2 regions of the Pseudomonas sp. 2835 genome follow, and region 2 is predicted to be linked to the other one. Evidence: riboswitches for the same ligand, from Rfam matches in the RefSeq annotation. Region 2 holds a riboswitch; the other holds the start of a gene.
What was found. Region 2 has a riboswitch for cobalamin ahead of ABIE20_RS10585 (TonB-dependent receptor). Riboswitches for the same ligand answer to the same signal wherever they lie in the genome.

Region 1: it holds a riboswitch for cobalamin, as region 2 does, so the genes downstream of both, cobW (cobalamin biosynthesis protein CobW) here and ABIE20_RS10585 (TonB-dependent receptor) in region 2, are expected to answer to the same signal.

Annotation. Positions count from the first base shown of each region.
Region 1 covers NZ_JBNDLE010000022.1:56,970-62,866, forward strand. Annotated here, with positions in the region: gene cobM (precorrin-4 C(11)-methyltransferase) at 1-709, opposite strand, end outside; gene ABIE20_RS23570 (cobalamin biosynthesis protein) at 740-1,138, opposite strand; gene ABIE20_RS23575 (CbtA family protein) at 1,141-1,833, opposite strand; gene ABIE20_RS23580 (CbtB domain-containing protein) at 1,845-2,030, opposite strand; cobalamin riboswitch at 2,129-2,356, opposite strand; cobalamin riboswitch at 2,416-2,613, shown strand; gene cobW (cobalamin biosynthesis protein CobW) at 2,710-3,777, shown strand; gene cobN (cobaltochelatase subunit CobN) at 3,781-5,897, shown strand, end outside.
Region 2 covers NZ_JBNDLE010000006.1:88,234-94,130, reverse strand. Annotated here, with positions in the region: gene ABIE20_RS10590 (LysR substrate-binding domain-containing protein) at 1-301, shown strand, start outside; gene ABIE20_RS10585 (TonB-dependent receptor) at 1,041-3,182, opposite strand; cobalamin riboswitch at 3,292-3,497, opposite strand; gene ABIE20_RS10580 (outer membrane beta-barrel protein) at 3,676-4,428, shown strand; gene ABIE20_RS10575 (N-acetyltransferase family protein) at 4,533-5,090, opposite strand; gene ABIE20_RS10570 (carboxymuconolactone decarboxylase family protein) at 5,186-5,530, opposite strand; gene lpxO (lipid A hydroxylase LpxO) at 5,696-5,897, opposite strand, start outside.

The DNA of each region.
Region 1 (5,897 bases), on a different contig from region 2:
GCGCCGACTCGCTGAAGGTGTCGCTGCCCAGCACGCGGCCCACCAGGATCAGCGCGGTACGGCGAAAATCCTTGGCCGCCGCCAGCTCGACAATCGTCTCCAGGGTGCCCAGTACCCAGTCCTGGTCCGGCCAGGTTGCGCGGTGTACCACGGCAATCGGGCAGTCGCCGCCATAGTGCGGGCGCAGCTCGTCGACGATTCTGGCCAGGTGCTTGACCCCAAGATGAATCGCCAGGGTGCTGCGATGGCGGGCAAGGTCGGCCAGTTGCTCGCCGGCCGGCATCGGTGATGTGTCGGCGTAGCGGGTGAGGATCACGCTCTGGGCGATGTCCGGCAGGGTCAGTTCGCAGCCGAGCAGGGCGGCACTGGCGGCCACGGCGGTGACGCCGGGCACGATCTCGTAGGGGATGCCCAGCTCGCGCAGGTAGCGGATCTGCTCGCCGATGGCGCCATACAGGCTGGGGTCGCCACTGTGCACCCGGGCCACGTCCTGGCCGTTGTCGTGAGCGCGTTTGATGGCTTCGATGATCTGCGCCAGGTGCAGTTCGGCGCTGTTGATCAGGGTTTCGGCGCGGTGACCCTCCAGCACTGCAGCCGGCACCAGCGAGCCGGCGTAGATGATCACCGGGCAGCGCTGGATCAGGCGCTGGCCCTTGACGGTGATCAGCTCCGGATCGCCGGGGCCGGCGCCGATGAAATAGACGGTCATGGGAAGTCCTTGCGGGGAAAGTGCTGATTATCAGTGAAAACCGCTGGTGCAGGCCAATGCCAGGCTGGCGTCGGCCTGCAGGGTGCGGGGGACCAGCAGGCGGGCCGGGCCGCCGAGCTGCTCGGCCAGGGCCAGGGCGGCGCTTTCGGCCACGCCATAACAGCCGCTGTGCTGGAAGGCTACCGCAGAGCGATGGCTCAGCCGTGGTTCGAAAGCGGCCAGCTGCGCCGCACTGTAGAACAGCAGCGGCACGCCCAGGCGCCGGGCCAGTTCGTACAGGCCGGGCTCGTCGTGCTTGAGGTCGATGCTGGCCAGGCCCATGACCGCGCCGGGCGTCAGGTCATGGGCGAGCAGGGTGCGCGTGAGCAGATTGCTCAGGGCGTCGGCCGGGCAGCCGCGACGGCAACCCAGGCCGAGGTACAGCTGCATCCTCAGGCCTGGCTCGAACGGCGATACAGCCAGGCGCTGATCAGCCCCAGGGCCAGCCAGAACGCGGCGTTGGTCAGCAGCGAGGCGACCTTGAACTCGGCTTCCAGGGCTTCTGGGGCGAGCATCTGGTGCACTTCCGGCTGTGGCGCGCCAATCACATGCGGCACTACCAGCAACACTGCGCCGACAACCTTCAGCAGCCAGTTGCGGGCAAACACGATCAAGGCCAGGCCCACGGCGGTGGCAGCAGCAGTACCGACCCACCAGGCCTGGCGCTGGGCCAGGTCGGCGGCCGCGGTGCCCGGCAGTTCCGGTGGCAGGCCCAGGGTTGGCGCCAGGCAGAACACGGCAAAGCCGCCCAGGCCCCAGAGCGCGCCGCTGATCACGGTCTTCGGTGCGCGCAGGGTGTAGAGCGCGGCAAGGATCAGGGCGAATCCGACCGCCACCACCAGGTTGCCGCCGGTGGTCGACAGTACACGCTGCCAGCCGTCTTGCGGCGACCAGGCTTCGCTGTCGTGATGATGCTCGGCGGTGCCGGCGGCATGTTCATGGGGCGCTTCGAGCGCAGGGGCGGCGCTTTCGTAGGTTTCCGCCTGGAGAATCAGCGGCGCGACCCAGAAGCTTTGCAGCAGGGTCAGCAGCAGGGCGGCCAGCAGGCCGGTAAAGCCTGCGGTACTGGCAATACGCTTGATCATCGGGGCAGCACTCAGTGGCAAGGGAAGGCGGCGCTGTGGCGGGTATCGTGGGCAGCGTTGTGCACCGCTTCGATGTGCGAGAAACCGGCGAAGTACACCAGGCACAGGCCCAGCAGCGAGGCGCCGACAGCAACCAGCAGGCGCTGGCTGAGGCTTGACGGGGTAACGGCTTGGTTAATGGCGGTACTGGTACGCATGGCGCTTTCCTCTTGGTGTTGTCGGCAACAGGCAAGCGCAGCGAACCCCTGCGCAGCGTTCGCCCAGGGGTTGTAACAGCGCCCGCCCACCGCGGGTTTGTTCGGTCAAGCGTTGGGCCGGTCTCCGGGCTGGTGAGGGTAGGCCGCTGGCCACACCACAGGCGTCACCTTCCCATGCCAGACAGCGGGCACAGTGGTTCTGACGCTTTTCTCACTTACCGTTGCGGGGGCAGCACCGGACTTGCCATACACCTTATAAAGAAGCGCATGACGCACCGGTTTCCCAGTTTCACCCTCAAGGGGCACCCAAACGAATGGCGTTAGCAAATCACGGGCGCGGGCAGGCGTCAATCGTGACAGCAGTTGACCGCTCACCGGGCACTGCGTAGCCTAGCCGCTTCGAGGTTCTTCGGCGCTGGCCGAAGCTAAGACGGGAACGCGGTTCAAGCCGCGGCTGCCCCCGCAACTGTAAGCATTGAAGGGTTCGACACAGCCACTGCAGCGTGTGCGGGAAGGCGTCGTTCGACTGGCCAGGTGCCGGTGCAATGCAAGCCAGGAGACCTGCCTCGAACAGTTTCCGACATTCAACCGGGCGGGGTGATCCGGTGGCGAACAGGCCAGGTGCGCAACACCTTTGGCGCTCGTCCCGCATGCCCGCCATCCTGCCAAGGGCATCGCTATGAAAACACTGGCCAAACTCCCCGTCACCATCGTTACCGGCTTCCTCGGCTCGGGCAAGACCACGCTGCTGCGGCACATGCTCGACAACGCCCAGGGGCGGCGCATCGCGGTGATCGTCAACGAGTTTGGCGAGCTGGGCATCGACGGCGAAATCCTCAAGCAGTGCAGCATCGGCTGTACTGAAGAAGAGGCCAGCGGCCGCGTTTATGAACTGGCCAACGGCTGCCTGTGCTGCACCGTGCAGGAAGAGTTCTTCCCGGTGATGCGCGAACTGGTCGCTCGTCGCGGCGACCTCGACCATATCCTCATCGAAACCAGCGGCCTGGCCCTGCCCAAGCCCCTGGTGCAAGCCTTCCAGTGGCCAGAGATTCGCAACGCCTGCACCGTTGACGCGGTGATCACCGTGGTCGATAGCCCGGCCGTCGCCGCAGGCACCTTTGCCGCCTACCCGGAGCAGGTCGATGCGCAGCGCAAGCTCGACCCCAACCTTGACCACGAGTCGCCACTGCACGAGCTGTTCGCCGACCAGCTGGCCAGCGCCGACCTGGTGGTACTGAACAAGGCCGACCTGATTGCCGCCGACGACCTGGCCAAGGTGCGCGCCGAAGTCGAAGAAGAGCTGCCGCCGGCGGTCAAGGTGATCGAAGCCAGCAGCGGCCGCCTGCCGCTGGAAGTGTTGCTGGGCCTGGGCGCCGAATCCGAGGCGCATATCGATGGCCGCCGTACCCACCACGACTCGCACCACGACGGTGATGATCACGACGACCATGACCACGACGCCTTCGACTCGATTTCCATCGAGCTGCCGCAAGCCGACGAAAGCCTGCTGCTTGACGCCCTGACCCAACTGGTGGTGCAGCACGGCATTTTGCGGGTCAAAGGTTTTGCAGCGATCCCGGGCAAGCCGATGCGCCTGCTGATCCAGGGCGTGGGTACCCGTTTCGACAAGCACTTCGACCGCGCCTGGCGCAGTGAAGAGCCGCGCACTACGCGCCTGGTGCTGATCGGCCAGGAACTGGATGCGGTACAACTGGAAGCGAGCCTGCGCGCCGCCCTGGGCGCTTGACCCATGCACTTGCTGCGGACCCAGCCCGGTGGTTTTGTACCGGACGACAGCATTGCCGACCTCGGCCAGACCCCGGCCGAGCTGGTAATCCTCTGCAGCGGTGACTCGCACCTGGCGCTGCTGGCCGAAACCGCCCAGCAGCTGCCCGAGGATTTCCCCAGCCTGCGTCTGGCCAACCCCATGCAGGTACAGAATCATGCCTCGGTCGACCTCTATGTCGACCAGGTGTTGCGCCATGCCAAGGTCATCCTGGTGTCGCTGCACGGCGGCGTCGGCTACTGGCGCTATGGTGTGGAGCAACTGCTGGAGCTGGCCGCCCGTGGCGTGCAGTTGATCCTGGTGCCCGGCGACGACCGCCCCGACCCGGAACTGAGCAGCCTGAGCACGGTGCCGGCCGAGCAGGCCGAACGGCTCTGGCACTTTTTGCGCCAGGGCGGCAAAGCCAATGCCCTGAACTTGTTCAACTGCCTGGCCAGCGAGTTTTTGCAGCGCGACTACCCCTGGAGCGCGCCGCAGCAACTGCCGCGCACCGCGGTGTACCACCCGCGCAAGGCGGCTGCGGCGCTGGAGGACTGGTTCGGCGAGTGGCAGGTCGAGCAGCCGGTGGTGCCGATCCTGTTCTACCGCTCGCACCTGCAGGCGGCCAACACGGCCTTTATCGACACCTTTTGCGAGCGGTTGCAACTGGCCGGGCTCAACCCCTTGCCGATTGCCGTGGCCAGCCTCAAGGAGGCCGGTTGCCTGCAGCAGGTCGAAGACTGGCTGGACCAGGTCGACGCTGCCCTGATCATCAACACCACAGGCTTTGCCCAGTCCAGCCCCGAGCAGCCGCACCTGCGCCCGTTTCGCCGCGACATCCCGGTGTTGCAGGCGATCTGCGCCCAGGACAACGAACCGGCCTGGCAAGCCAGCGAGCAGGGCCTGGGGGCCCGCGACCTGGCCATGCACATCGCCTTGCCGGAGCTGGACGGGCGCATCATCACCCGCCCGGTCAGTTTCAAGGACCTGGCCTGGCGCAGCGAGCGCAGCCAGTCCGACGTAGTCTGCTACCGCGCCCAGCCCGAGCGCATGGACTTTGTCGCCGAGCTGGCGCGGCGTTGGTGCGCCCTGGCGCAGCTGCCCAACGGGCAGAAGCGCGTGGCGCTGATCCTCGCCAACTACCCGACCCGCGACGGGCGCATCGGCAATGGCGTGGGCCTCGACACTCCAGCAGCGGCGCTGAACATCCTGCGCGCGTTGCAGGCCCAGGGCTATCCGCTGGCACCCTTGCCCGACAACGGCACGGCGCTGATCCAGGCTTTGCTCGGTGGCGTCAGCAACGACCTCGACAGCCTCGACCTGCGCCCGTGCATGCAAAGCATGGCCCTGGAGGACTACCTGGCGGCCTTTGCCACCTTGCCCGAGGCCAACCAGATTGCCGTGCGCGAACGCTGGGGCGAGCCGAGCCAGGACCCGATGTTCCGCAGCGGGCGGATGATGATCGCCGGCCTGCGCTACGGCCTGACCTTCGTCGGCATCCAGCCGGCCCGTGGTTACCAGCTGGACCAGAGCGCGGTCTACCACGACCCCGACCTGGTGCCGCCGCACGCTTACCTGGCGTTCTACTTCTGGCTGCGTCACGGCTTTGCCGCCGACGCGCTGATCCATGTCGGCAAGCACGGCAACCTGGAGTGGCTGCCGGGCAAGGGCGTCGGGCTGTCCGATAGCTGCTGGCCGGACGCCTTGCTCGGCCCGCTGCCGAACATTTATCCGTTTATCGTCAATGACCCGGGCGAGGGCGCTCAGGCCAAGCGCCGCACCCAGGCGGTGATCATCGACCATCTGATGCCGCCGCTGACCCGCGCCGAAACCTATGGGCCGTTGCGCCACCTGGAGCTGCTGGCCGACGAGTACTACGAGGCGCAACTGCTTGACCCGCGCCGGGCCCGGGAGCTGCAGCGCGACATCCTGGCGCTGGTGCGTGACAACCATATCGACCGCGAACTGCAAATCGAAGGCGCCCTGGACGATGCCGCGATCTGGCTGCCGCGCCTGGACACCTACCTGTGCGACCTCAAGGAGTCGCAGATCCGCGACGGCCTGCACGTGTTCGGCGAGTCGCCGAGCGGGCGCCTGCGCAT
Region 2 (5,897 bases):
GCTGGAAGGGCCCAGTGGCGAGGAGAGCGTACGGGTGACCGGCAGCCTGTCGAGCAACCACGGCGAAGTGGCGCACCAGTGGTGCCTGGATGGCCGGGGGATCTTGCTGCGCTCGTGGTGGGATGTGCACGACAGCCTGGCCGACGGGCGCCTGGTGCAGGTGCTGGCGGAGTATCACCAGCCAGCGGACATCTGGGCGGTGTACACCTCGCCCTTGGCCAGCTCGGCCAAGGTGCGGGTGGCGGTGGAGTTTTTCCGCCAGTACTTTGCCGAACGCTATAGCTTGCCTGAGCTAGGTTGACAGGGCCTGCCTCATCGCTGGCAAGGCCAGCTCCCACAGGTCCGGTGTACACAGGCCCATTGTGGGAGCCGGCCTTGCCGGCGATGAGGCCGGTGCAGGCAGCACATCAGGTGTTGGCTGGGTTGCGAGCGCTGCGCGCTCGATCGCAGGCAAGGCCTGCTCCCACAGGTCTGGTACATGCAAGTCTATTGTGAGAGCCGGCCTTGCCGGCGATGAGGCCGGTGCAGGCAGCACATCAGGTGTTGGCTGGGTTGCGAGCGCTACGCGCTCGATCGCAGGCAAGGCCTGCTCCCACAGGTTTGGTTCATGCAGGTCTATTGTGAGAGCCGGCCTTGCCGGCGATGAGGCCGGTGCAGGCAGCACATCAGGTGTTGGCTGGGTTGCGAGCGCTGCGCGCTCGATCGCAGGCAAGGCCTGCTCCCACAGGTCCGGTACATGCAAGTCTATTGTGAGCCGGCCTTGCCGGCGATGAGGCCGGTGCAGGCAGCACATCAGGTGTTGGCTGGGTTACGAGCGCTGCGCGCTCGATCGCAGGCAAGGCCTGCTCCCACAGGTCCGGTACATGCAAGTCTATTGTGGGAGCCGGCCTTGCCGGCGATGAGGCCGGTGCAGGCAGCACATCCGGTGTTGGCTGGGTTGCGAGCGCTGGCAAGGCCAGCTCCCACAGGTCCGGTGTACACAGGCCCATTGTGGGAGCCGGCGTTGCCGGCGATGGGCTGCACAGCAGCCCCGGTTCACCTCAGAACGTGTAGTCCAGCGTCGCAAAATACGACCGCGGCTCACCCATCAACCACTGCTCGCCACTGTGCGCGGTGGCGGCATAGCGCCGGTCCAGCAGGTTGTTCAACTGCAAGCCCAGGCGCACATCCGGCAGCACCTGCCAGCCCAGGTTGGCATCGACCACGGTAAAGCCCGGCACGTTCTGGGAGTTGGCGGTGTTGGCATAGCGCTCATCGACATAACGCAGGCCCAGGCCGGCATCCACGTTGTGGCTAAAGCCCTTGCTGACCCACAGGTTGGCGGTACGCCGTGGCACGTTGCTGGGGCGGTTGCCGGCGCGGGAAACGGTCTGGCCATTGACCACCTGGTCGAAGTCGTCGTACTTGGCGCGCACCACCGAGGCGTTGGCCGAGACATGCCACTGGTTGGCCAGGGCCAGTTCCAGGGTCGCTTCCAGGCCATCGGAGGTCTGCTGGCCGGCCTGTTCCTTCTGGTGAGTGTCGGGGTTGTCGACCAAGAGCTTCTTCTTGACGATGTGATAGGCCGCCAGTGTCCACTCGCCACGGCCGTCCCAGAACAGTTGCTTGAGGCCGAACTCGGTCTGCTTGGCCTCGGTCAGGTCGAACTGCTGCTGGGTCGGGCTGAGAGTCACCAGGTCGCTGACGCCGTCCTCGCTGGTGGAGTACTGGCCGTACAGACTCAGCTCGTCGTTGACGGCGAACACCAGCCCGGCGCGCCAGTTGCCGCCATTGAGGCTGCGGTCGCTGCGGGTATCTCTAACCAGGTCATTGCGGTCGATGTGGTTCTGGTCGCGGCGGATGCCGGTCACCAGCGACCAGCGCTCGGACAGCTGGGTGCGGTTCTCGGCGAACAGGGCGAAGGTGCGGGTGGTGCTGTCGGTTTGCGGGCGCGTCGGGTCTTTACTGTGGAAATACCCCGGCGCCGGGTTCCACGGGTCGATGAAATCGCCGCCGACGTCGTTGTACGGCGAGTTGCTGTCGATGCCGAAACGGATGCGGTTGTACTCGGCGCCGACCACGGTCTTGCTGGCAAGGCCAAACAGCGAGTGGTCGAAGGTGAAGCTCTGGCGGTCGCCGAGCTGTTCCTGGTCGTGCTTGATTTCCAGGTAACTGCCGCGCTCCAGCTGGCCGACGCCGCTGTTCCAGGTGTAGTCCTCGGCGTTGCGCCAGTGCCGGCGGCTTTTGAGGTAGTACAGCTGGTTGCTGGCGCTGATCGAGTCGCTGATGTTCCAGTCGGTGTTAAAGCGGGTCCACTCGTCGTGGTAGTGCTGGGCCGAATCCTTGAGGTTGTAGTTCTTCTTGCGCAGGCTGTCGCGGTAATGGCCGTCGATCAGTGGCGTGCCAAAGTAGTTCATCGGCTCGGCGTCGCCGCGCTCGTGGGCCAGGGTAAAGCTCAGGTCGTCGCTGGCGTCAAAGCGCAGGGCGGCGCTCATGGCCAGGTTTTTCGAATCGCCGCGGTCGATCCAGCCATTGCTTTGCTGGCGGTTGAGGGTCACCCGGTAGCTCAGCCGCTCGCTCAGCGAACCGCCGCTGTCCAGGCCCAGTTGCTGGCGGTCGTACGAGCCGTAGCCCAGGCGCAGGTGATTGCGGATCTCGCCGGCAAAGGGCTTTTTCGGGATCACGTTGATCACCGCGCCCGTGGCGCCTTCGCCGTACAGCACCGAGGCCGGGCCACGAATTACGTCGATGCGCTCGACCATCCACGGGTCGACCGGGAAGCTCTGGGTGCCGGCGCCGGTGTACATCCGCGCGCCGTCGAACAGCGTCATCACCGAGCTGTGGCCAGTGAAGCCGCGGGCCGACAGCGCCGTGTTGCCGTTGCCCGGGGTAGCCACCGAAGTGATGCCCGGCGAGCGGGTCACGGCGTCCTGCACGGTGAGGTTGTTGCGCCCGTCGATGGCCTCGCTGCCCAGGCTGCTGGTGCTGGCCGGGGTGTCCATGGCGCTGAGGTTCAGGCGTGAGCCGGCGGGCAGCGGGGTGGCCAGGCTGACGGATTCGTTGTCGCTGCTGCTGGTGATGGCCGTCGAGGGCAGGGCCAGGGCAGAGGGGCTGCCCTCGACGGCGAAAGCCGGTGCAGAGAAGGCCAGGCAGGGGGCCAGGGCATTGGCCGCCAGGGTATGAAGCTTGGAGATTCGGGACATGTCGTTCCACAGTCAACAGGAAGAATGAATCCCGGAGGGAACAACGCATGGAGGCATGGCGCACGCGCAGGCGAACGCCAACCGGCCTGCGCCCGCCCACCGCGGGGTTGCCAAACAGAAGCTTCAGGCCGGTCTCCGGGCTTGCGAGGGTCATGAAGGCCTTCACCTTCCCATGCCAAGGCACAGTGGTGTTTCGAAGGCTTCGCTCGCTTACCGTTGCGGGGGCAGCGCCGGACTGGTCATTTGCATGACGCACCGGCTTCCCGTTTCACCCTGCGCACGGCGGCGCAGGACACCTGAAACTGGCGCGCATCTGAACACCGAAAACCTTTGCAGTCAACGGCTTGGGCAATTGAGCAGATCAGTTCAATTGTGATGCAAGGCGCATTGCAGAGCCTTCGGCGGTAAATCCGTTCGAACTTTTGCAAACGCCCCGGTCTCGAAAGGTCGCTTGGCTTACATGCACCTGTTCAAGACATGGAGAATTAACGGAATGTCTAACCAAGGCTTCAACCTGCTGCGTAAAACCTGTGCCCTGGCCCTGCTGGCCGCGCCCCTGAGCGCCTTCGCAGCGCCCGACACCGGGCCGATTTCGACCTTCGGCCTGAGCGGCAGCTACAACAAGTTCAAGCTCGAAGGCGGCAGCGAATCGGACACCTCGCACATGCCCCAGGCCGGGCTGTTCTACAACTTCGGCAACAAGATGACCGCCGAATCCGGCTTTATCTACCAGGCCGGTGTCGAGGCCAAGTACGGCGAGAAGGACGATGACAAGCTCAAGGAAGGCCAGGCCGACCTCGACCTGGGCTGGCGCGCGGCGCTGGATGCGCGCAACTTCGTCGACTTCACCGTCGGCGGTGGTTACGCTTGGACCCGCTACGAGCCCGACACCAACGACTACGATATGGAACTGACCGCCAAGGGCCCGTTCGCCAAGGCGGCGCTGGGTTATAACCACCAGTTCGACGACGTCACCATGCGCGTCGAACTGGGCGCGCGGCACACCCTGGACGGTCGTGCCAAGCTCGATGTCGATGACCTGGGCAGCGACACGGTCGACCTCAAAGACCGCACCAATCCGTACGCCGAAGTGAATTTCTTGATGAACCAGAAAGGCACGGTGCCAATCATGGCCGGGGTGTACTACACCCGCACCGAGTACAAGCTCGATGGCGACTCGCCGGTGGCCGACAACACCAAGCTCAAGCGCGATGAGTACGGCGTGAAGGTGGGTATCGCCTTCTAAGCCCTCAAAGCATCGCCGGCAAGCCGGCTCCCCCCCGATCGGGTGTCTGAAGTAGCTGCGGGAGCTGGCTTGCCAGCGATGAGGCCAGCGCGGTCGTTACCGATTCAACGCCCGCGCTTGCGCGACACCACCGCCTCGATATTCTTGCGCCCGATCAGCATCGGCTGTTTCGGTTCCTCAAGCCACTTGTACATCACCAGGCTGTCCACCAGCCCCAGGCGCGCATGCCGGTAGGCGTTGGGCAAACGGCCGACGATGGCAAAGCCGAGCTTTTGCCACAAGGCCACCGCCACCTCGTTGCTCGACACCACCGAATTGAACTGCATGGCCAGGAAGCCCAGCTCCCGCGCCAGGCGCTGCGAGTGCTCGCACATCAAGCGGGCTACACCGCGGCCACGGGCGGCGTCGCAGACCATGTAGCCGCAATTGCTGACATGGTTGCCGGGGCCGGCGGCATTGGCCTTCAGGTAGTAGGAACCGAGCAGCACGCCATCCTCTTCGGCCACCAGGGTCTGCAGCGGCGCTTCCAGCCACAGTTGGCGGGCTTGCTCCTGGCTCATGGCCGGGTCGAAGGCATAGGTTTCGCGAGCGCTGACGATGGCCTGGAAGGTCGGCCAGAAAAGCTCGAAGTCAGCGGCGGTCATGGGGCGGATGTGGATCATGGGGGTTCCTGAAAACGGTTCGCCCGCTAGCTTATGCGAAAACGCCAGGACGTGGGTGAGGCGCGGCACTGGCCGCGCACTCACCTGCGGTTGGGTTACTGCCCGGCCTTGCCCACGGCATCCAGCGCCCGCGCCGAATACACCAGCGCCGCCCCGGCGTTCATCGCTACGGCCACGCCCAGGGCTTCGGCGATTTCTTCGCGGGTCGCGCCGTGCTTGACCGCCTGGGCCGAGTGCACGGCAATGCAGCCGTCGCAACGGGTGGTGACGGCTACGGCCAGTGAGATCAGCTCGCGGGTCTTGGCGTCCAGGTGGTTGGTCTTGGCCCCGGCGCCGCTGGCGGTCATGTAGCCATTGACCGTGTCGGGAGAGAGTTGCTTGAGATCGCCGATGCCCGCCATCAACTGTTTACGGTAGGCATCCCAGTCCATCATGCTCATTGTCTTCACCTTGGTGTGGTTGGCAACTAGAACAGTGAAGCTAGTTTTTTTGCCGGCGGGGCGCCGTTGGTCGATGGTCGGGGAAAGGCAGGACTTTGGGAGGGGACCTATCGCTGGCAAGCCCGCTTCTGCTAGGAGCTGGCTTGCCGGCGATAGCGGTCTGGATCAGATATAGATGAACACCAGCACCAACGCCGCCACTACTGCCCATTTCTCCAGGTAGTAACGGGTGCGGTTGCGCTTTTTCAGGGCCTTGCCGCGCTCACGGACCTTGTAGATGCGGGTGAACAGGCGGTTGATGCCGCCGGTCTTGTCGCCGGCGTCGTTCGGCGCGGCTGCGGCTGCCATCACATTCTTGCTGAACCAG